Regions from separate parts of the Pseudomonas sp. ABa2 genome, predicted to be linked through region 2. Evidence: predicted binding sites of a transcription regulator. Region 2 holds the regulator's gene; each other region holds the start of a gene.
The links. The regulator FliA, encoded in region 2, starts transcription of late flagellar genes. The targets are predictions, from matches to a motif close to CTAAAGTTTNNNNNNNNNNNGCCGNTAA.
Positions count from the first base shown of each region.

Region 1: a site for FliA is predicted at 4,582-4,609, ahead of AC1G9C_RS13805 (methyl-accepting chemotaxis protein). Genes of this name have one in related genera too.
Region 3: a site for FliA is predicted at 2,370-2,397, ahead of AC1G9C_RS06455 (flagellar protein MotY). Genes of this name have one in related genera too.

Region 1 is NZ_CM155239.1:2,844,520-2,851,736, forward strand. Features, by position in the region: gene AC1G9C_RS13790 (hypothetical protein) at 217-414, shown strand; gene rlmM (23S rRNA (cytidine(2498)-2'-O)-methyltransferase RlmM) at 506-1,561, opposite strand; gene acnA (aconitate hydratase AcnA) at 1,754-4,495, shown strand; gene AC1G9C_RS13805 (methyl-accepting chemotaxis protein) at 4,639-6,204, shown strand; gene AC1G9C_RS13810 (type 1 glutamine amidotransferase) at 6,763-7,217, opposite strand, start outside.
Region 2 is NZ_CM155239.1:1,863,640-1,870,856, reverse strand. Features, by position in the region: gene AC1G9C_RS09240 (chemotaxis protein CheA) at 1-1,180, opposite strand, end outside; gene AC1G9C_RS09235 (protein phosphatase CheZ) at 1,194-1,982, opposite strand; gene AC1G9C_RS09230 (chemotaxis response regulator CheY) at 2,002-2,376, opposite strand; gene fliA (RNA polymerase sigma factor FliA) at 2,460-3,206, opposite strand; gene fleN (flagellar synthesis regulator FleN) at 3,203-4,033, opposite strand; gene flhF (flagellar biosynthesis GTPase FlhF) at 4,130-5,440, opposite strand; gene flhA (flagellar biosynthesis protein FlhA) at 5,452-7,217, opposite strand, start outside.
Region 3 is NZ_CM155239.1:1,341,297-1,348,513, reverse strand. Features, by position in the region: gene AC1G9C_RS06460 (argininosuccinate synthase) at 64-1,281, opposite strand; gene AC1G9C_RS06455 (flagellar protein MotY) at 1,390-2,337, opposite strand; gene pyrC (dihydroorotase) at 2,533-3,579, shown strand; gene rnt (ribonuclease T) at 3,576-4,250, shown strand; gene AC1G9C_RS06440 (bacterioferritin-associated ferredoxin) at 4,584-4,802, shown strand; gene AC1G9C_RS06435 (thiolase family protein) at 5,011-6,195, opposite strand; gene pap (polyphosphate:AMP phosphotransferase) at 6,287-7,217, opposite strand, start outside.

The sequences.
Region 1 (7,217 bases), 980 kb from region 2:
ACCTTGCCCGCACAACCTTGGATGGGCGGCGCCCGCCCGGCATCTACGGCACAGTGCCTGCGCTCCGGCGGGTTAGGGACAGCCTGCACGCCAGTTCCGGGCGGAGCCCGGGGCGCCGCGGGAGCCCGGGCCGGGCGTTTGCCCGGGCTCGGTTGAATACCAGCCCGACGCTGCTGCGCCGGGCTAATCTGTGGGGACGCAGCCGAGGCCCCGCCCATGCCCGATCGCCAACCGCCGCAACTCTGGTGCCTGGTCCGCCTGGACGACAACGGCAACGAGTTCGTCGTCCGCGACGGCCTCGACCGCGCCGCCGCCGAGGCGCTGGCGCGCACCTTCGAGGCGCGCGGGCACAAGCAGAGCTACTGGATCAGGGTGCAAGGGCCAGAGGCCGAAAAGCGCCCAGAAGCCGAGTGATGGATGCCGCGGCGTCGCCCAGGTCGTGCGCACCTGTCGGCTGCCCCTGGTGCGCCCGGCGCAGCCTACGAGGTCCCGCCGGATATCGCCGCTACTTGCCCAGCCGGCGCAGATGGCAGGTGACTTCCTCGCGGTCGTGATACAGCTGCTTGCAGGCCAGCGCCACTTTCACCCCGCGCGCGGCAAAGCCCGTCTCGATGCGCTCGAGCAGGCGGCGCACCTCGGCGTAGCGCTGCTTCATCGGCAGCTTGAGGTTGACCACCGCCTCGCGGCACAGCCCCTCGCCCAGCCAGGTCTCGATCAGCGCAGCGGTGCGCGCCGGCTTCTCGACTATGTCGCAGACCATCCAGTGCACCGGATGGCGTGGGCGGAACAGGAAACCATCGGCACGCTGGTGCACGACGAACCCCGAATACATCAGGCTCTCGGCCATCGGCCCGTTGTCCACGGCGGTGACGCGGATTTCCCGGTTGACCAGCTGCCAGGTCCAGCCGCCGGGCGCCGCGCCCAGATCCACCGCGGTCATGCCCGGGGCCAGGCGCTGATCCCACTGCTGGCGCGGGATGAAGTGGTGCCAGGCCTCCTCCAGCTTGAGCGTCGAGCGGCTCGGCGCCTCGCGGGGGAACTTCAGCCGCGGAATGCCCATCGGCCACATCGCCTGGTTGTCCGCCTCGGCGATGCCGGCGAACACCTCGCGGCCGCTCTTGAAAGTCAGCAGCAGACGCGGCTTGCTGGCGTCGTCCACCAGCTTGCCGGCCCCCCGCAGGGCCTTGCGCAGCGGCGCCTCGAACTTCTTGCAGAAGGTCGACAGCTCCTTGCCCTCGTTGGTGTCCACCACTTCCAGCCACAGGCTGCCGCACTGCGGGTAGTCGGCCAAAGCCTCGAGCAGCACGCCGATGCGCTCGCTCTCCGGCAGGCTGACGAAGGCGCCGCGCGCCCACTGGCGCGGGAAGATCAGGCTGTTGAACCGCACGCCGCGCATCAGCCGCGCGCTATCGCCGGCCTCGCTGCAGATGAACTCGGCGCAAGCGCCGCCGGGCTTGGCCTTGGAGTAGCCGGCCACGTCCAGACGCGCGGCCAGCTCGGCGATCTCGGCGCAGACCTCGCCTTCGAAACCGGGGCGGCAATGGAAAAACAGGGTATTCATCGAGACGTCTCCTTGGGCCGCGCATGATACCCGAGGCGGGAACCGCGGACGCGACCTTCCTGTCCAGTGCTAGGCAGATTGCCAGCAGCGAATCCCGAATGAACGCTGGCCAGACCGCTCATAGGCAACTAGCTTGAACGCTCTGCAGTCATCAGAAACGGCCCGACCGTACGGGCCTCAAGGAGAAGTGCAATGCCCTCCCTCGACAGCCTGAACTGCCGCCGCGAACTGAAGATCGGCGACGCCACCTACCACTACTTCAGCCTGCCCGAGGCGGCCCAGCGCCTCGGCAACATCGACCGCCTGCCCAAGTCGCTCAAGGTGCTGCTGGAAAACCTGCTGCGCTGCGAAGACGGCCACACCGTCAGCGCCGCCGACCTGCAGGCCATGGCCGACTGGCTGGACAAGCGCGGCTCCGAGCGGGAGATCCAGTTCCGCCCGGCGCGGGTCTTGATGCAGGACTTCACCGGGGTGCCGGCGGTGGTCGACCTCGCCGCCATGCGCGACGCCATGGCCAAGGCCGGCGGCGACCCGCAGCGGATCAACCCGCTGTCGCCGGTGGACCTGGTCATCGACCACTCGGTGATGGTCGACCGCTACGCCTCCTCCAGCGCCTTCCACGACAACGTCGAGCTGGAAATGCAGCGCAACGGCGAGCGCTACGCCTTCCTGCGCTGGGGCCAGCACGCCTTCGCCAACTTCAGCGTGGTGCCGCCGGGCACCGGCATCTGCCACCAGGTCAACCTGGAATACCTGGCGCGCACCGTATGGACCAAGGAGGAGGACGGCGCCACCCTCGCCTACCCCGATACCCTGGTCGGCACCGACTCGCACACCACCATGATCAACGGCCTCGGCGTGCTCGGCTGGGGCGTCGGCGGCATCGAGGCGGAAGCGGCCATGCTCGGCCAGCCGGTGTCGATGCTGATTCCGGAAGTCATCGGCTTCAAGCTCAGCGGCAGGCTCAAGGAAGGCATCACCGCCACCGACCTGGTGCTCACCGTCACCCAGATGCTGCGCAGCAAGGGCGTGGTGGGCAAGTTCGTCGAATTCTACGGCGACGGCCTGGCCGACCTGCCGCTGGCCGACCGCGCCACCATCGCCAATATGGCCCCGGAATACGGCGCCACCTGCGGCTTCTTCCCGGTCGACGCCATCACCCTCGGCTACCTGCGCCTGTCCGGCCGCCCGGAAGCCACAGTGCAGCTGGTGGAGGCCTACTGCAAGGCCCAGGGCCTGTGGCGCGAGCCCGGCGCCGAGCCGCTGTTCAGCGATAACCTGAGCCTCGATCTGGGCAGCGTCGAAGCCAGCCTGGCCGGGCCGAAGCGCCCGCAGGACCGCGTCGCCCTCGGTCAGGTCGCCCAGGCCTTCAACGATTTCCTCGGCCTGCAGCTCAAGCCCACGGCCAAGGAAGACGGTCGCCTGCTCAACGAAGGGGGGGGCGGCACAGCCGTCGGCGGCGGCCAGCAAAGTGGCGGGGTGGACTATCAGGACGAGGGCCAGACCTATCGCCTGAAGCACGGCGCGGTGGTGATCGCCGCCATCACCTCCTGCACTAACACCTCCAACCCCAGCGTGATGATGGCCGCCGGCCTGCTGGCCAAGAAGGCCGTGGACAAAGGCCTGCAGCGCCAGCCCTGGGTCAAGAGCTCGCTGGCGCCCGGCTCCAAGGTGGTCACCGAGTACTTCAACGCCGCCGGCCTGACGCCCTACCTGGAGAAGCTCGGTTTCGACCTGGTGGGCTATGGCTGCACCACCTGTATCGGCAACTCCGGGCCGCTGCGCGAGCCCATCGAACAGGCCATCACCCAGGCCGACCTGAGCGTCGCCTCGGTGCTGTCCGGCAACCGCAACTTCGAGGGCCGCGTGCACCCGCTGGTGAAGACCAACTGGCTGGCCTCGCCGCCGCTGGTGGTGGCCTACGCCCTGGCCGGCAGCGTGCGCCTCGACCTCAGCCAGGAGCCGCTGGGCACCGGCAAGGACGGCGCGCCGGTGTACCTCAGAGACATCTGGCCGAGCCAGGCGGAGATCGCCGAGGCCATCGCCAAGGTCGATACCGCCATGTTCCGCAAGGAATACGCCGAGGTGTTCGCCGGCGACGCACAGTGGCAGGCCATCGAGGTGCCGCAGGCCGACACCTACGTCTGGCAGGCGGACTCCACCTATATCCAGCACCCGCCGTTCTTCGAGGACATCGCCGGCGATCCGCCGCATATCGGCGATATCCATGAGGCGCGCATCCTCGCCCTGCTCGGCGACTCGGTGACCACCGACCACATCTCGCCGGCCGGCAACATCAAGGCCGACAGCCCGGCCGGGCGCTACCTGCGCGAACAGGGCGTGGCGCCCGCGGACTTCAACTCCTACGGCTCGCGCCGCGGCAACCACGAGGTGATGATGCGCGGCACCTTCGCCAATATCCGCATCAGGAACGAAATGCTCGGTGGCGAGGAAGGCGGCAACACTCTGCATATTCCCAGTGGCGACAAGCTGTCGATCTATGACGCGGCCATGCGCTACCAGGAAGCGGGCACGCCGCTGGTGGTGATCGCCGGCAAGGAGTACGGCACCGGCTCGAGCCGCGACTGGGCGGCCAAAGGTACCAACCTGCTGGGGGTCAAGGCGGTGATCGCCGAGAGCTTCGAGCGCATCCACCGCTCCAACCTGGTGGGCATGGGCGTGCTGCCGCTGCAGTTCAAGCCCGGCTGCGACCGCAAGAGCCTGGGCCTGACCGGCCGCGAGAAGCTCGGCATCCACGGCCTCGACGGCGTCGAACTGCACCCGCATATGCCGCTGTCGCTGGCCATCGTCCGCGAAAACGGCCAGCGCGAGGAGGTCGAACTGCTGTGCCGCATCGACACCCTCAACGAGGTGGAATACTTCAAGGCCGGCGGCATCCTGCATTACGTGCTGCGGCAGATGATCGCCAACTAGAACGAGCGGGCCAGGGACGGCCCGGGTCGCGACGAAAGGGTGACGCCAGGCAGAATCCGTTTACACTGCGCGCCACGGATTTCTCCCTCAACTTCGCCGCCTTGCGGCCGATGCAGAGGGCATAACAACGACGGATACCTGCCATGCGTAATAACCAACCGGTCACTCAGCGCGAGCGCACCTTCCCTGCGCAGCAGCGCCTGATCTCCACCACCGACCTCAAGGGCCAGATCACCTACTGCAACGACGCCTTCGTCGAAATCAGCGGTTTCTCCCGCGAGGAACTGCTGCGCGCGCCGCACAACATCGTGCGCCATCCGGACGTGCCGGCGGCGGTGTTCGAGCACATGTGGAGCACCCTGAAACAGGGCCGGCCGTGGATGGGCATCGTCAAGAACCGTTGCAAGAGCGGCGACCACTACTGGGTCAACGCCTACGTCACGCCGATGACCGAGAACAACCAGGTGGTCGGCTACGAATCGGTGCGGGTCAAACCCAGCTCCGAGCAGGTGCGCCGCGCCGAGGCCCTCTATGCGCGGGTCAATGCCGGCAAGACCGCCATTCCCAAACGCGATGCCTGGCTGCCGGTGATGCAGGCCTGGCTGCCGTTCATCCTGGTCAGCCAGATCGGCTTCCTGATCGGCCACTGGTTCGGCAGCGGCTGGGGCTTCGCCCTCGCCGCCGCACTCTCCATCCCCCTGGGCCTGGCCGGCATCGCCTGGCAGACCCGCGGCATCAAGCGCCTGCTGCGCCTGGCCGAACAGACCACCTCCGACCCGCTGATCGCGCAGATGTACACCGACAGCCGCGGCGCCGAAGCGCGCCTGGAGATGGCCATGCTCAGCCAGGAAGCGCGCCTGAAGACCTGCCTGACGCGCCTGCAGGACACCGCCGAACAGCTCACCCAGCAGGCCCGCGAGGCCGACAAGCTGGCGCACAACAGCTCCGCCGGCCTGGAACGCCAGCGCCAGGAAACCGAACAGGTCGCCACCGCGGTGAACGAAATGGCCGCCACCACCCTGGAAGTGGCCAGCAACGTGGCGCGCACCGCCATCGCCACCCAGGAGGCCAACCGCCTCACCGGCGAAGGCCGCGGCATCGCCGCGGAAACCCGCGAAGCCATCCAGCGCCTGTCGCAATCGGTGGGCGATACCGGCGAAACCGTCACCCGCCTGGCCCAGGACAGCAACGAGATCGGCGGCGTGGTCGACGTGATCAAGGGCATCGCCGACCAGACCAACCTGCTCGCCCTCAACGCCGCCATCGAAGCCGCCCGCGCCGGCGAAATGGGCCGCGGCTTCGCCGTGGTGGCCGACGAGGTTCGTTCCCTGGCCCAGCGCACCGCCGAATCCACCGGCCAGATCCACGCCTTGATCGCCAAGCTGCAGCGCACCGCCGAAGAAGCGGTGATGACCATGGAAATCGGCCGCAAGCAGGCCGACGAAGGCGTCGAGCGCGTGCTCCAGGCCGACCAGGCCTTGGCCGGCATCAGCGACGCGGTGGCCAATATCGCCGACATGGCCAACCAGATCGCCGCCGCCGCCGAGGAACAGAGCGCCGTGGCCGACGAGATCAACCAGAACATCACCACCATCGCCCAACTGGCCGACCAGACCGCAGGCGAAGCGCAAAGCACCGCCAAACTCAGCGAAGCCCTGACCGGCACCGCCCAGGGCCAGTACGCCCTGGTCGAACGCTTCAACCGCTGAAACGCAAAAGGCGCAGCGGGCCAACCGCTGCGCCTTCCTGCCCCGCCACTTCCCGCAGGAGCGAGCTTGCTCGCCTCCCCGCTTCCCGCGCTCACATAAACGCCACTTGCCGGTGTCCCGCCTGCCTGGCGTATAACCGGCCTATCGCTCTGCTCTTTTACCGCCGCCGCTTTTCAAGCCCGTCGTCAGCGCGATCATATTCGTCTATAGAAGCTCTGCGCAGGCCATTTACCGTCACTCCCACGAACGCGGGAGTCTAGGCCCTAAGGAGGTCCTGGATTATTTCCCTTCGGGCCAGCGCAAGCGCTGTTCAGCGATAAAGCTGCTGTCCCGTCTGCGCGGGAATAATCACTGTTTCAGCCTTGCAGGGTGGGCTTTAGCCCACGCTGACCACCGTTGGTGGGCTAAAGCCCACCCTACGGACCTTTGCACCAACTCCCAACACTTAACGCAGACATAGCCAATAAATTCGCGCCTACAACAGCAGGATCGGAGCAGCAACAGGTACAGATGCTTCACCCAGCAGTCCACCGATCCGGTCTACGATAGGGTTCGAACTCAGAGCCCGGCCAGCTTCAGCCAGTGGGCGTAGAAGCCCTCGGCCACCTGGTTCAGCGCCCTTACCTTTTCGCCCAGGTTGTCGCGCATCGCGGCGATGCTCTGCTGGCTGGGTTGGCTGGAGTCGAGCAGGTGGGCCCAGTCGTCGAGCCAGAGCTCGATCAGCTCTTCGGTCATCTCCGGGTGGCCCTGCAGGGCCAGCACCTTGTCGCCCCAAGCGAAGGCCTGGTTGTCGCACCAGCGGCTGCCCAACAGCTGTTGCGCCCCCGCTGGCAGGGCGAAGGTGTCGCCGTGCCACTGGAAGATGCTGAAGTGCTCGGGTAGGTGCGCCAGCCAGGGGCTGTCCGCCGCCTCGCTGCGGCGCTGCATGGCCTGCCAGCCGGCTTCGGTATAGGGCATGCGGCTGATGCCGGCGCCCAGGGCCTTGGCCAGCAGTTGGCCGCCCAGGCAGTGGC
Region 2 (7,217 bases):
CCGCGGTCTGCAGGTCGGCGGTGACCACGTCGAGGTTGGACACCGCCTTGGACATGGCCTCGTCGCCGCTGTTGAGGCCCAGGCGCACCAGGCGGTTACGCACCAGCACCAGCTCGCCGACCATGTTCATGATCTCGTCCAGGCGCGCGGTATCGACCCGCACCGTGGTTTCCGCCTCGCTGGCCGCCGGCGCCTTGTCTGCCGCGGGCGCCGGAGCTGCAGGCGGACGGGGTGCGGCCGGTTCGGCCTTGGCCGCCGGCTTCGCCGCAGCCGGCTTGGCTGGGGCAACCGGGGCAGCCGGCTTGACGACCGGAGCGGCAGCGGTCTCGCTGGGCGGGACGAACTTGCCTTTGCCGTGCAACTGGTCGAGCAGGGATTCGAATTCGTCGTCGGTGATCTCGTCGCTGCTCGCCGCCGCCACCGGGACGGCCGGCGCTGGCGCTTCGACCGCACCGGCGAACTGGCCCTTGCCGTGCAACTGGTCGAGCAACGCCTCGAATTCGTCGTCGGTGATTTCGTCGCCGGCCGGCGCCGCGACGGCCGCGACCGCCACGGCCGCGCCGACGGAGCTCTCAGCCGCCGCGGAGAACTGGCCCTTGCCGTGCAGCTGGTCGAGCAGAGATTCGAATTCGTCGTCGGTGATCTCGTCGCTGGCCGCCACGCTGTCGCCGGCCGGCGCTTCGCCGAGGGCATCGAGCAGCTGCTCGAACTCGCTGTCGGTGATGTCGCCGGAGGCGGCGGCTTCGGACTTCGGCGCGGCAGCCGGCGCCACGGCGGCGGGCTCGGCACCAGCCGGCTCGGCCAGCCGCGACAGCGCCGCCAGCAGCTCGGCCGACGCCGGGGTCGGCTCGCTGCGCTCGCGCACCTGGCCGAACATGCCGTTGACCGCATCCAGGGCTTCGAGCACCACGTCCATCAGCTCGGCGTCGACGCGTCGCTCACCCTTGCGCAGGATGTCGAAGACGTTCTCGGCGATATGACAGCACTCCACCAGCTCGTTGAGCTGGAGGAATCCAGCCCCGCCCTTGACGGTATGGAAACCGCGGAAAATGGCGTTGAGCAGGTTCATGTCGTCCGGGCGGCTTTCCAGCTCGACCAACTGTTCGGACAACTGTTCGAGGATCTCGCCGGCCTCTACCAGGAAGTCCTGGAGGATTTCTTCATCGGCGCCGAAGCTCATAGGGGGGAACTCCTTAGAATCCTAGACTGGACAGCAGGTCGTCGACATCGTCCTGACTGGAGGCGACGTCATCACGCTTATCGGCATGAATCTGCGGACCTTCACCCCGAGATGGCTCTTTTAATTTTTCCTGTTCGGCGCGCAGCTGCTCATGGTCGTGCTGAATGCCGGCGAAACGGTCGACCTGACTGGCCATCAGCACCAGTTTGAGCAGGTTGCTTTCCACCTCGGTGACCAACTGGGTGACGCGCTTGATCACCTGCCCGGTGAGGTCCTGGTAGTCCTGCGCCAGCAGAATGTCGTTGAGGTGGCCGGACAGCTTGCTGCTGTCGCGCTCGCTGCGGGCGAGGAACAGCTCGATACGCTTGGCCAGCTCACGAAAGCCCTCGGCGCCCATCTCCCGGCGCATGAAGCGGCCCCATTCGGCGCTCAGGCTCTGCGCTTCGTCGCTGAGGTCGTTGACCAGCGGTGCGCTCTGCTCGACCAGGTCCATGGTGCGATTGGCCGCCTTCTCGGTCATGGTGACCACGTAATTCAGGCGTTCGGTGGCATCGGCAATCTGCGACAGCTCCTGGGCATGCGGCATGCGCGGATCGAGCTGGAAGTTGACGATGGCGTTGTGCAGCTCGCGGGTCAGCTTGCCGACCTCGTGGTACAGGCCGCGGTCGCGGACCTTGTTGAGCTCGTTGATCAGTTGTACCGCGGCGCCGAAGTTGCCTTTTTCCAGGCTGTCGACCAACTCGCGGGCGTTGCTTTTCAGGGTCGACTCGAGGTCGCCCAAGATGGAGTCATCGTGTTCCATAGCACCCTCGCGGCCGACATCAGCCGTTGACCCGCTCGAAGATCTTCTCGATCTTTTCCTTCAGCACCTGGGCGGTGAAGGGTTTGACCACATAGCCGTTCACGCCGGCCTGGGCCGCCTCGATGATCTGATCGCGCTTGGCCTCGGCGGTGACCATCAGCACCGGCAGGTGCTTGAGGCGCTCGTCGGCGCGCACCGCACGCAGCAGGTCGATGCCGGTCATGCCGGGCATGTTCCAGTCGGTCACCAGGAAGTCGAAACTGCCGCTCTGCAGCATGGGCAGCGCCGAGGTGCCATCGTCGGCCTCTGCGGTGTTGGTGAAACCCAAATCACGCAAGAGGTTCTTGATGATCCGTCGCATCGTCGAGAAATCGTCAACGATGAGGATTTTCATGTTCTTGTCCAAGTCGACCTCCGTACAGTCCCAAACGTATTGCGCTCGGCAATACGCCCTTTAATCGTGAAACCGGCCAGCCCTCAGCTGGCGCGCCACTCGCCCAGGCGCGCGCGCAGACGCGCGGCGCATTGGCTGTGCAACTGGCTGACGCGCGACTCGCTGACCCCCAGCACTTCGCCGATTTCCTTCAAGTTCAGTTCTTCATCGTAATACAGCGCCAGCACCAGGCGTTCGCGCTCCGGCAGCCCGGCGATGGCCTCGGCCAGGGCCGCCTGGAAGCGTTCGTCTTCGAGGTCCCGCGAAGGTTCGAGGTGGGTGTGCCCGGCGTCTTCGTGCAGCCCGCCGTGCTCGCCGTCCTGCAACAGGTCGTCGAAACTGAACAGGCGGCTGCCCAAAGTGTCGCCAAGGATGCCGTAGTAATCTTCCAGACTCAATTGGAGTTCGGCCGCAACCTCCTGATCTTTAGCGTCGCGCCCGGTTCTCGCTTCCACGACGCGGATCGCGTCGCTGACCATGCGGCTGTTGCGGTGCACCGAACGGGGCGCCCAGTCGCCCTTGCGCACTTCGTCGAGCATGGAGCCGCGGATGCGGATGCCGGCGAAGGTTTCGAAGCTGGCACCCTTGCTGGAGTCGTATTTACGCGAGGCCTCGAGCAGGCCGATCATGCCGGCCTGGATCAGGTCGTCGACCTGCACGCTGGCCGGCAGACGGGCCAGCAGGTGATAGGCGATACGTTTGACCAGAGGCGCATAGCGCTCGATCAACTGGTGCTGCGAATCCTGCGCCTGCGCCTTGTTGTACATACGAAGTCCAGAAGCTGCTGTCATACGGCGCTGTCTGCCGTCGGTTGCTGCACCAGACGTTCGACGAAAAACTCCAGATGGCCGCGGGGGTTGGCCGGCAGCGGCCAGGTATCGACCTTCTGGGCTATCGCCTTGAACGCCAGGGCGCACTTGGATCGTGGGAAGGCTTCGTAGACGGCGCGCTGCTTCTGCACGGCCTTGCGCACGCACTCGTCGTAGGGCACGGCGCCGACGTACTGCAGGGCGACGTCGAGGAAGCGATCGGTCACCTTGGTCAGCTTAGCAAAGAGGTTGCGCCCTTCCTGCGGGCTGTGGGCCATGTTGGCCAGCACGCGGAAGCGGCTGATGCCGTGGTCGCGGTTGAGCAGCTTGATCAGCGCGTAGGCATCGGTGATCGAGGTCGGCTCGTCGCACACCACCACCAGGATCTCCTGGGCGGCGCGGACGAAGCTGACCACCGCATCGCCGATGCCAGCGGCGGTGTCGATCACCAGCACGTCGAGATTCTCGCTGATCTCGCTGAACGCCTGGATCAGCCCCGCGTGCTGCATCGGCGAGAGGTTGACCATACTCTGCGTGCCGGACGCCGCCGGCACGATGCGGATGCCGCCCGGCCCCTGCAGCAGCACGTCGCGCAGGTCGCACTCGCCGCTGATCACATCGGCCAGGGTGCGCTTGGGCGCCAGCCCCAGCAGAACGTCGACGTTGGCCAGGCCGAGGTCGGCGTCCATCAGCATCACCCGCCGACCGAGATCGGCCAGGGCCATGGACAGATTCACCGACACATTGGTCTTGCCGACGCCACCCTTGCCGCCGGTCACCGCGATCACCTGTACGGGATGCATACCCATGTTTTCTACACACCTTGTCTAACTTCGACTTGGCCATCCGGCCGTTCACTCCGGCGACGGTGTCGCCCGAGGGTGCAACATTCTCTTCTCGCTGCCTCAGCCGGCGCGTCGCGCCGGGCTCTGGTAGAGCCCGGCGAACAGCTGCGCCATGGCGTCCTCGCTCGGCTCCTCGGCGGCCTGCAGGCCCACCGCGCGGCTGACCAGCTGGTGGCTGCGCGGCACCTGCAGATCGTCCGGAATCCGCGGGCCGTCGGCGACATAGGCTACCGGCAGATGCTGGCTTATAGCCAGGCCTAAAGCCTCGCCCAGGCTGGCGGCTTCGTCCAGCTTGGTCAGTATGCAGCCTGCCAGGCCGCAGCGCTTGTAACTATGGTAGGCGGCCTTGAGCACTTGGCTCTGGCTGGTGGCCGCCAGGACCAGGTAATTCTTCGCCTGCAGGCCGCGCGCCGCCAGGCTCTCCAGCTGCAGGCGCAGCGCCGGGTCGTTGCCCGGCAGACCTGCGGTGTCGATCAGTACCACGCGTTTCTTCGCCAGTGGCGCCAGGGCCTGCAGCAGCGACTGGCCGGGGTCGACCTGGGTCACCGACACGCCGAGGATGCGGCCCAGGGTCTTGAGCTGCTCCTGCGCGCCGATGCGATAGCTGTCCATGCTGACCAGGGCGACCTGCTGCGCGCCGTGCTTAAGCACGTAACGGGCCGCCAGCTTGGCCAGGGTGGTGGTCTTGCCCATGCCGGCGGGGCCGACCAGGGCGATCACCCCACCCTCTTCCAGCGGCTCGATTTTCGGCGTCTTGATCGCGTGGGCCAGGTAGGCCAGCAGCATGCGCCAGGCCTGGCGCGGCTCGGCGACGTCGGCGACCTTGTTCAGCAGCGCCTGCGACAGCTCGGCAGACAGGCCCATGCGCTGCAGCCGGCGCCAGAGGTTGGCCTGTTGCGGGCGGCGGGTCTGCAGCTGGCCCCAGGCGATGGAGCCGAGCTGCATTTCGATCAGTTCGCGCAGGCCGTGCAGTTCGAAGCGCATGGCGTCCAGCGCGCGCGGATCGACCGCAGGCTGCACCGGTGCAGGCTCGGCCGGGCGCTGCGGCTTGACCGGGGTGGCCGGCAATTCCGGCGCCACCAGCGACTCGTTGGCGAACAGCTGGCGATCCTTGCCGGCGTCCTGCTCGGCACGGGTAGCCAGTTCGGCCTGGGCGCTGGCGATGCGCGCCTGGGTCTTGCGCAGCTCGGCTTCCAGGGCCGGGTTCGGCCGTACCGGCGCCGGCGTCACCTGGTAATCCAGCGCAGCGGTCAGCTCGACGCCGCCGGCCACCCGGCGATTGCCGATGATCGCGGCATCGGCGCCCAGCTCGTCTCGCACCAGTTTCATGGCGGCCCGCATATCGGCGGCGAAGAAGCGTTTGACCTGCATGACCCTTTACCTCAGTTCTGGCCCACAGTGGCGACTATGGTGACCTGCTTGTTGTCCGGAATTTCCTGGTAGGCCAGCACGTGCATGCTGGAGACCGCCAACCGCGCGAAGCGCGACAACATCGCCCGAATCGGCCCGGCCACCAGCAGGATCACCGGCTTGCCGAGCATTTCCTGGCGCTGCGCTGCTTCCACCAGGGAACGCTGCAGCTTCTCGGCCATGCCCGGTTCGAGGAGGATGCCATCCTCGCTGCCCTGACCGGCCTTCTGCAGGCTATTGAGCAATATCTGTTCCAACCTGGGCTCGAGAGTGATCACAGGCAGCTCCGGCTCTAGTCCCACGATGCTTTGCACGATGGCGCGGGCCAGCGACACACGAACGGCGGCGACCATCGCGGCGGGATCTTGACTCTTCGGCGCGACGTTGGCGATCGCCTCGGCGATGGTGCGGATGTCGCGCACCGGCACCTGCTCCTGCAGCAGCGCCTGCAGCACCTTGAGCAGGGTCGACAGCGACACCAGCCCCGGCACCAGTTCCTCGGCCAGCTTCGGCGAGCTCTTGGCCAGCAGCTGCATGAGTTGCTGCACTTCCTCGTGCCCCAGCAGCTCATGGGCGTGCTTGTGCAGTATCTGGTTGAGGTGGGTGGCGACCACGGTGCTGGCGTCGACCACGGTATAGCCCAGCGACTGCGCCTGGTCGCGCTGGCTGGGGTCGATCCACACCGCCTCCAGGCCGAACGCCGGATCCTTGGCGGCGATGCCGTTGAGCGGGCCGAACACCTGGCCGGGGTTGATCGCCAGCTCGCGGTCCGGGTAGACCTCGGCCTCGGCCACGCTGACGCCCATCAGGGTCAAGCGGTAGGCGTTGGGCGCCAGGTCGAGGTTGTCGCGGATATGCACCGAGGGCATGAGAAAGCCCATCTCCTGCGAGAGCTTCTTGCGCACCCCCTTGATCCGCGCCAGCAGCTGCCCCCCCTGGTTGCGATCGACCAGCGGAATCAGCCGGTAGCCGACCTCCAGGCCGACCATGTCCACCGGAGTGACGTCGTCCCAGCCCAGCTCCTTGACCTCCTGCGCCTTCTGCGCCGGCAGCAGCTCCTGCTGGCGCTGCACTTCCCTGACCTCCTCTTCCTTGGTCTTGCGCTGCTTGTTGGCGATCCAGTAGGCGGCGCCGGCGGCCACCAGGCCCAGGCTGATAAAGGAGAAATGCGGCATGCCGGGCACCAGGCCCATGGTGATCATGATCGCCGCCGCCACCGCCAGCGCGCGCGGCGAAGCGAACATCTGCCGATTGACCTGGGCGCCCATGTCCTCGGAGGTGGACACCCGGGTCACCATCACCGCGGCGGCGGTGGACAGCAGCAGGGAGGGAATCTGCGCCACCAGGCCGTCGCCGATGGTCAGCAGGGTGTAGACCTTGCCCGCCTCGGCGAACGGCAGGCCGTGCTGCAGCACGCCGATGGCGATACCGCCGATCAGGTTGATGAACAGAATCAGCAGGCCGGCGATGGCGTCGCCGCGGACGAACTTGCTGGCACCGTCCATCGAGCCGTAGAAATCGGCCTCCTGGGCCACCTCGCTGCGGCGCTTCTTGGCCTCGGCCTGATCGATCAGGCCGGCATTGAGGTCGGCGTCGATGGCCATCTGCTTGCCGGGCATGGCGTCCAGGGTGAAACGCGCGCTGACCTCGGAGATGCGCCCGGCGCCCTTGGTGACCACCACGAAGTTGATGATCATGAGGATGGCGAACACCACGATACCGACCACGTAGTTGCCGC
Region 3 (7,217 bases), 520 kb from region 2:
TCGGCTCTAAAAAGAAACCCCGGCTCGTGGCCGGGGTTCCTCTGACACGGTGCAAGCAGTCTATCAGATCAGCTTGCGGCCCTTGCCGGCGGCGATGCGCATGCGCAGGGCGTTGAGCTTGATGAAGCCGGCCGCGTCCTGCTGGTTGTAGGCGCCGCCATCTTCTTCGAAGGTGGCGATATTGGCGTCGAAAAGCGAGTCGTCGGACTTGCGCCCGGTGACGATGACGTTGCCCTTGTACAGTTTCAGGCGCACCACGCCGTTCACGTTGGCCTGGGAGGCGTCGATCATCTGCTGCAGCATCAGACGCTCCGGGCTCCACCAGAAACCGTTGTAGATCAGGCTGGCGTATTTCGGCATCAGCTCGTCTTTCAGGTGGGCCACTTCACGGTCGAGGGTGATCGACTCGATGGCGCGGTGGGCGCGCAGCATGATGGTGCCGCCGGGCGTCTCGTAGCAGCCGCGCGACTTCATGCCGACATAGCGGTTTTCCACGATGTCCAGACGGCCGATGCCGTTGGCGCCGCCAATGCGGTTCAGCTCGGCCAGCACCTGAGCCGGCGTCATGGCCTTGCCGTCGATGGCGACGATGTCACCGGCCTGGTAGGTCAGCTCGATATAGGTCGGTGCGTCCGGAGCTGCCTCAGGCGAGACAGTCCATTTCCACATGTCTTCTTCGTGCTCGGTCCAGGTGTCTTCCAGCACGCCGCCCTCGTAGGAGATGTGCAGCAGGTTGGCGTCCATGGAGTACGGCGACTTCTTCTTGCCGTGGCGCTCGATCGGGATGGCGTGCTTCTCGGCGTAGTCCATCAGCTTCTCGCGCGACAGCAGGTCCCACTCGCGCCAGGGGGCGATGACCTTCACGCCCGGCTTCAGTGCGTAGGCGCCCAGCTCGAAGCGCACCTGGTCGTTGCCCTTGCCGGTGGCGCCGTGGGAGATGGCGTCGGCGCCAGTCTCGTTGGCGATCTCGATCAGGCGCTTGGCGATCAGCGGACGAGCGATGGAGGTACCCAGCAGGTACTCGCCTTCGTAGATGGTGTTGGCGCGGAACATGGGGTAGACGAAATCGCGGACGAACTCTTCGCGCAGGTCGTCGATGTAGATTTCCTTGACGCCCATCGCCTGGGCCTTGGCACGGGCCGGCTCGACCTCCTCGCCCTGGCCGAGGTCGGCGGTGAAGGTCACCACTTCACAGTTGTAGGTATCTTGCAGCCACTTGAGGATCACCGAGGTGTCCAGGCCACCGGAATAGGCCAGAACTACCTTTTTGACGTCCGCCATGCCATCACTCCACGGGTTGTACGGTAAAACCCGTGATTCTACTGACCCTGCGGGCCAATTTACAGGGGCGCGACAGCTTGTGACGACGAAGCGACGCCGTTTTTCGCCTCAGGACGGCGTGCTGCCGGCCGGATCGGCCGGGGCGCTCGGCGCAGCGTCAGGCGTCGTGCTCGGTGGCGCGACCTCGGCCGGCGGCAGGCGCTCCAGGCGCAGGGTGGCGCGGCGGTTCTTGGCGCGGTTGGCCTCGCTGTTGTTGGGTGCCAGCGGGTAGCGCTCGCCATGAAAACGCAGGGTGATCTGCTCCACCGGCACACCGCCGGCCACCAGGTACTCCTGCACCGCCAGGGCGCGGCGGCGCGACAGGTCGCGGTTGGTCAGGCGGTTGCCGCTGTTGTCGGCGTGACCGTCGATCTGGAAGCTGTTGATGCTGGGGTCGGCCTTGATGAAGTCGAGCACGATGTCCAGCTTGGCGCGGGCCATGCCGTCCAGCTCGACACCGCCGCCGGGAAAGCCTATCTGCGCCTGGCGGATCTGCTCGAAGTTGACCGGCAGCAGCTTGGCCGTGCAGGCCTGGTAGTCTTCGTAGGCCTTGTGGAACTTCACCGGCAGCAGGCGCACCTCGAGGCTATCGCCGCCGTTGAGGGTGCGGTGGCGCACCAGCGGGCTGCGCCCTTCCAGCAGACCGGTGAGCAGCCGCGCGCCCTGCTCATGGGAGCTATTGAACGGTACCTCGCCGTTGCCGACGCTGACCACGCCCAGGTGGATGTCGCCGCGCCCCGGTTGCCAGGGCGCTGCCGCCGCCAGCAGGGTCGCCGAGCCGGCGCCGAGCCAGCGTTCACGCGCCTTGAGGCGGAAGGTCACCTGCTCGCCGGCACGGCGCACGAACTCGCCGCTGCCGAACTGACTGATCGGCTGGCTCAGGCGGCACTCGAACTGATCGCCCTCGACCTTCCATTCCACCTGTTCCAGGCGGGTCTGAAAGCTGACGGCGTGCGCCGGCAGGCTCAGGGCCAGGCCGGCCAGCAGACAGGGAAGGACAAGACGGGGCTGGCGCACGACGGGCTCCACGAATACACGGTTCTCCCTAGGTATCGGTGCCTTGGCGAAAAACTGTAGGGGCGAATTGCTTCGCGCACCGCTCGTGTCGGCACGCAAAATCCGCCGGCGCGACGTCGTCCGTCCCGCCCACAGCGCATTTTCCGGCGGTTTCCGGTAGCATTCCGCTCACGTTTTACCCGCCTGGAAGCCCCCATGTCCGACCGCCTGACTCTCCTGCGTCCCGATGACTGGCACATTCACCTGCGCGATGGCGCGGTGCTGCCGCACACCGTCGGCGACGTCGCGCGCACCTTCGCCCGCGCCATCATCATGCCCAACCTGGTGCCGCCGGTACGCAACGCCGCCGAGGCCGACGCCTACCGCCAGCGCATCCTGGCCGCGCGCCCGGCCGCCAGCCGCTTCGAGCCGCTGATGGTGCTCTACCTCACCGACAACACCAGCCCCGAGGACGTGCGCCAGGCCAAGGCCGCCGGCTTCGTCCACGCCGCCAAGCTGTACCCGGCCGGCGCCACCACCAACTCCGATTCGGGCGTGACCAGCATCGACAAGATCTTCCCGGTGCTGGAAGCCATGGCCGAGGTGGGCATGCCGCTGCTGGTGCACGGCGAGGTGACCCGCGCCGAGATCGACGTGTTCGACCGCGAGAAGGCCTTTATCGATGAGCACCTGAGCCGTGTGGTCGAGCGCTTCCCCACGCTGAAAGTGGTGTTCGAGCACATCACCACCCGCGACGCGGTGCAGTTCGTCGAGGCCGCGCCGGCCAACGTCGGCGCCACCATCACCGCCCATCACCTGCTGTACAACCGCAACCACATGCTGGTCGGCGGCATCCGCCCGCACTTCTATTGCCTGCCGATCCTCAAGCGCAACGTGCATCAGGAAGCCCTGCTCGACGCCGCCGTGAGCGGCAGCCGCAAGTTCTTCCTCGGCACCGACTCGGCGCCGCACGCCAAGCACGCCAAGGAAGCCGCCTGCGGCTGCGCCGGCTGCTACACCGCCTATGCCGCCATCGAGCTGTATGCCGAGGCCTTCGAGCAGCGCGGTGCGCTGGACAAGCTGGAAGGCTTCGCCAGCTGCCACGGTCCGGACTTCTACGGCCTGCCACGCAACAGCGACTCGATCACCCTGGTGCGCCAGGACTGGACAGCCCCGGCCAGCCTGCCGCTGGGCGAGCAGACGGTGATCCCCCTGCGCGCCGGCGAAACCCTGCGCTGGAAGCTGCTGGAGGGCCAGGCGTGAGCGAAGAGCATTACGACGACGAACTCGATCCCAGCCTGCCGTCCGGCCCGCGCACGCCCATGGCGGCGCGCTTTCGCGGCTACCTGCCGGTGGTGGTCGACGTCGAGACCGGCGGTTTCAACTGCGCCACCGACGCCCTGCTGGAGATCGCCGCAACCACCATCGCCATGGACGAGAGCGGCTTCCTCTACCCGGATCACACCCACTTCTTCCGCATCGAGCCCTTCGAAGGCGCCAATATCGAGGCGGCGGCGCTGGAGTTCACCGGGATCAAGCTGGATCACCCGCTGCGTATGGCGGTGAGCGAGGAGCACGCCCTCGGCGAGATCTTCAAGGGCCTGCGCAAGTCGATCAAATCGGCCGGCTGCAAGCGCGCCATCCTGGTCGGCCACAACAGCAGCTTCGACCTGGGTTTCCTCAACGCCGCGGTGGCCCGTTGCGGCATCAAGCGCAACCCCTTCCACCCCTTCTCCAGCTTCGACACCGCCACCCTGGCCGGCCTCGCCTACGGCCAGACCGTACTGGCCAAGGCCTGCCAGACCGCCGGCATCGAGTTCGACGGCAAGGAGGCGCACTCGGCGCGCTACGACACCGAGAAGACCGCCGAGCTGTTCTGCGGCATCGTCAACCGCTGGAAGGAAATGGGCGGCTGGGACGAATTCGACCAGTAAGCCGTTGCGCGGCAATCAGTCCCCACCAGAAACCGGCCTCGCGCCGGTTTTTTGCCGATGCCCCATCGCGTCTGGCCGCCCGGCCTCGCAGGCTGCAGCCCAGTGATGCGCACCACCCGCCGCGGCCACTCGACCCTTTTGCCTGCTGCCGGCCGTCGCCAGGCGCAGTCAACAACTCTTCCGGATTTTTTCTGGCCGCGGCCGCCACGACGGCAACCGTTCGTCAGCCAGCCAGGTCTCTAGCGCGGGCATTTGCAAGAGTTCTTTGACAAGCATTCTCATTAACATTAGTATCCGTCGCATCAAACAGATCCACCAAGACGAGCCTTGCTTATGTACGTCTGCCTCTGTGAAGGTGTCACCGATACGCAAATCCGCGACGCGGTCTATGAAGGCTGCTGCAGCTACCGTGAAGTGCGCAGCACCCTCGGCATCGCCAGCCAGTGCGGCAAGTGCGCCTGCCTGGCCAAGCAGGTGGTCCGCGAAACCATCGGCGAAGTGCAGAGCAGCCAGGCCGCCCTGGCCTACCCCGCCGGCTTCGTCGCCGCCTGAGTCAGCCCGCTCGCATAAGAAACCGGATCGGCGATCCGGTTTTTTTATGCCCTGCCATCCCTGGTACGCCCGCCAAGGCCGCTGAAAACGCGCCCCCGCAACCCGGATGCAATCCGGGGCAGGCGTCCCGATTGCATGCGGCATACGCCAGGCCAATAAAAAACCGGATCGAGGATCCGGTTTTTCGTTGGGGCGAAGAACCTTGGACTCAGCGATAAGCCTCGAACAGCCCCGTCGCCCCCATGCCGCCGCCAACGCACATGGTAACGATGCCGTAGCGCAGCTGGCGGCGCTGCAGCTCGCGCACCAGATGGCCGACCTGGCGCGAGCCGGTCATGCCGAAGGGGTGGCCGATGGAGATGGAGCCGCCGTTGACGTTGTACTTGGCGTTGTCGATCTCCAGCTTGTCGCGGCAGTACAGGCACTGCGAGGCGAAGGCTTCGTTGAGCTCCCACAGGTCGATGTCGTCGACCGTCAGGCCTTTGGCCTTGAGCAGCTTGGGCACCGAGAACACCGGGCCGATGCCCATCTCGTCGGGCTCGCAGCCAGCCACAGTAAAACCACGGAAATACGCCTTGGGCGTCAGGCCCAACTCGAGCGCTTTCTCCAGGCTCATCACCAGGGTCATGGAGGCGCCGTCGGACAGCTGCGAGGCATTGCCGGCGGTGACGCTGCCGGCCGGATCGAAGGCCGGCTGCAGCGCGGCCAGGGATTCGAGGCTGGTGTCCGGGCGGTTGCAGTCGTCCGCCTCGACCACGCCGTCGACGATCCGCTTCTCGCCGCTGGCCTTGTCCTCGACCTGGTACTTCACCGCCATCGGTACGATTTCGTCGGCGAACAGCCCCTCGGCCTGGGCGCGGGCGGTGCGCTGCTGGCTCTGCAGGGCATAGGCGTCCTGGGCCTCGCGGGTGATGCCGTAGCGGTTGGCGACGATCTCGGCGGTCTTGCCCATGGGGTAGTAGATGCCGGGGTTGTCCTTTTGCAGCAGCGGGTTGAACAGCTGGTCCATGTTCATGCTTTTCAGGGTCATGGTGATGGACTCGACGCCACCGGCGACGATGATCTCGCTGCAGCCGGAGGCCACCTGGTTGGCGGCGATGGCGATGGCCTGCAGGCCCGAGGAACAGAAGCGGTTGAGGGTCATGCCCGCCACCGGGTTGCCCAGGCGCGACAGCACCGCGACGTTGCGGCCGATGTTCATGCCCTGCGCGCCCTCGTTGGAGCCGGCGCCGACGATGCAGTCGTCGACCTGCTTCGGATCGATGCCGTTGCGCACCAGCAGCGCGTCGACGCAGTGGGCGGCCATGTCGTCCGGCCGGGTCAGGTTGAACTTGCCGCGAAAGGACTTGGCCAGGCCAGTCCGCACGCTGTCGACTATCACCACTTCACGCATGACGCACCTCGTTGTTATTGGATGGAGGATATGGCGAAGATAAATCCGTCCGATCCCGGGGCGCGACCATCATTGATCCGGCGTATGCACCTCAATCCTTGGCGAAGGCCGCCTCGATCGCCTGGTTGATGGTGCGCAGCACCTTGACCCGGGCAAAGCGCTTGTCGTTGGCTTCCACCAGGGTCCAGGGGGCGATCTCGGTGCTGGTGCGGTCGACCATGTCGCCCACCGCGTCGGCGTATTGCGGCCACTTGTCGCGGTTGCGCCAGTCTTCCTCGGTGATCTTGAAACGCTTGAAGGGGATCTGCTCACGCTCCTGGAAGCGCGCCAGCTGAGTGTCCTGGTCGATGGACAGCCAGAACTTGACCAGGATCGCCCCGGCGTCGCTCAGTTGCTCCTCGAAGTCGTTGATCTCGCCGTAGGCGCGCAGCCAGTCGGCCTCGCTGCAGTACCCCTCGACCCGCTCCACCAGCACCCGGCCATACCAGCTGCGGTCGAAGATGGTGAACTTGCCGCGCGCCGGGATATGCCGCCAGAAACGCCACAGGTAGGGCTGGGCGCGCTCTTCCTCGGTGGGCGCGGCCACCGGCACGATGCGGTACTGGCGCGGATCCAGCGCGCCGGTAACGCGGCGTATGGCGCCGCCCTTGCCGGCCGCGTCGTAGCCCTCGAACACCGCGATCAGCGCGTGCTTGCGCATGCGTTTGTCGCGCATCAAACCGGACAGACGCGCCTGCTCGACGGTCAGTTGCTCCTTGTAGTCGTCCTTGTCCAGCGCCTGGGTCATGTCCAGGCTGGCCAGCAGAGCGCTGCTGTCCAGGCTCGACACCAGCGGCGCGGCATGCGGCTGGCGCTGCGCTCGCTGCTGGCTGGCCAGCGCCGCCTGCAGCCCCTCGAGGAGGATGCGCCCGACGGTCAGGCTGCGGTAATACTCATCGACCCCCTCGACCACGTACCAGGGCGCGTAGTCGCGGCTGGTGCGGCGCAGCACACGCTCGCCGTAGTGGACGAACTTGTCGTAG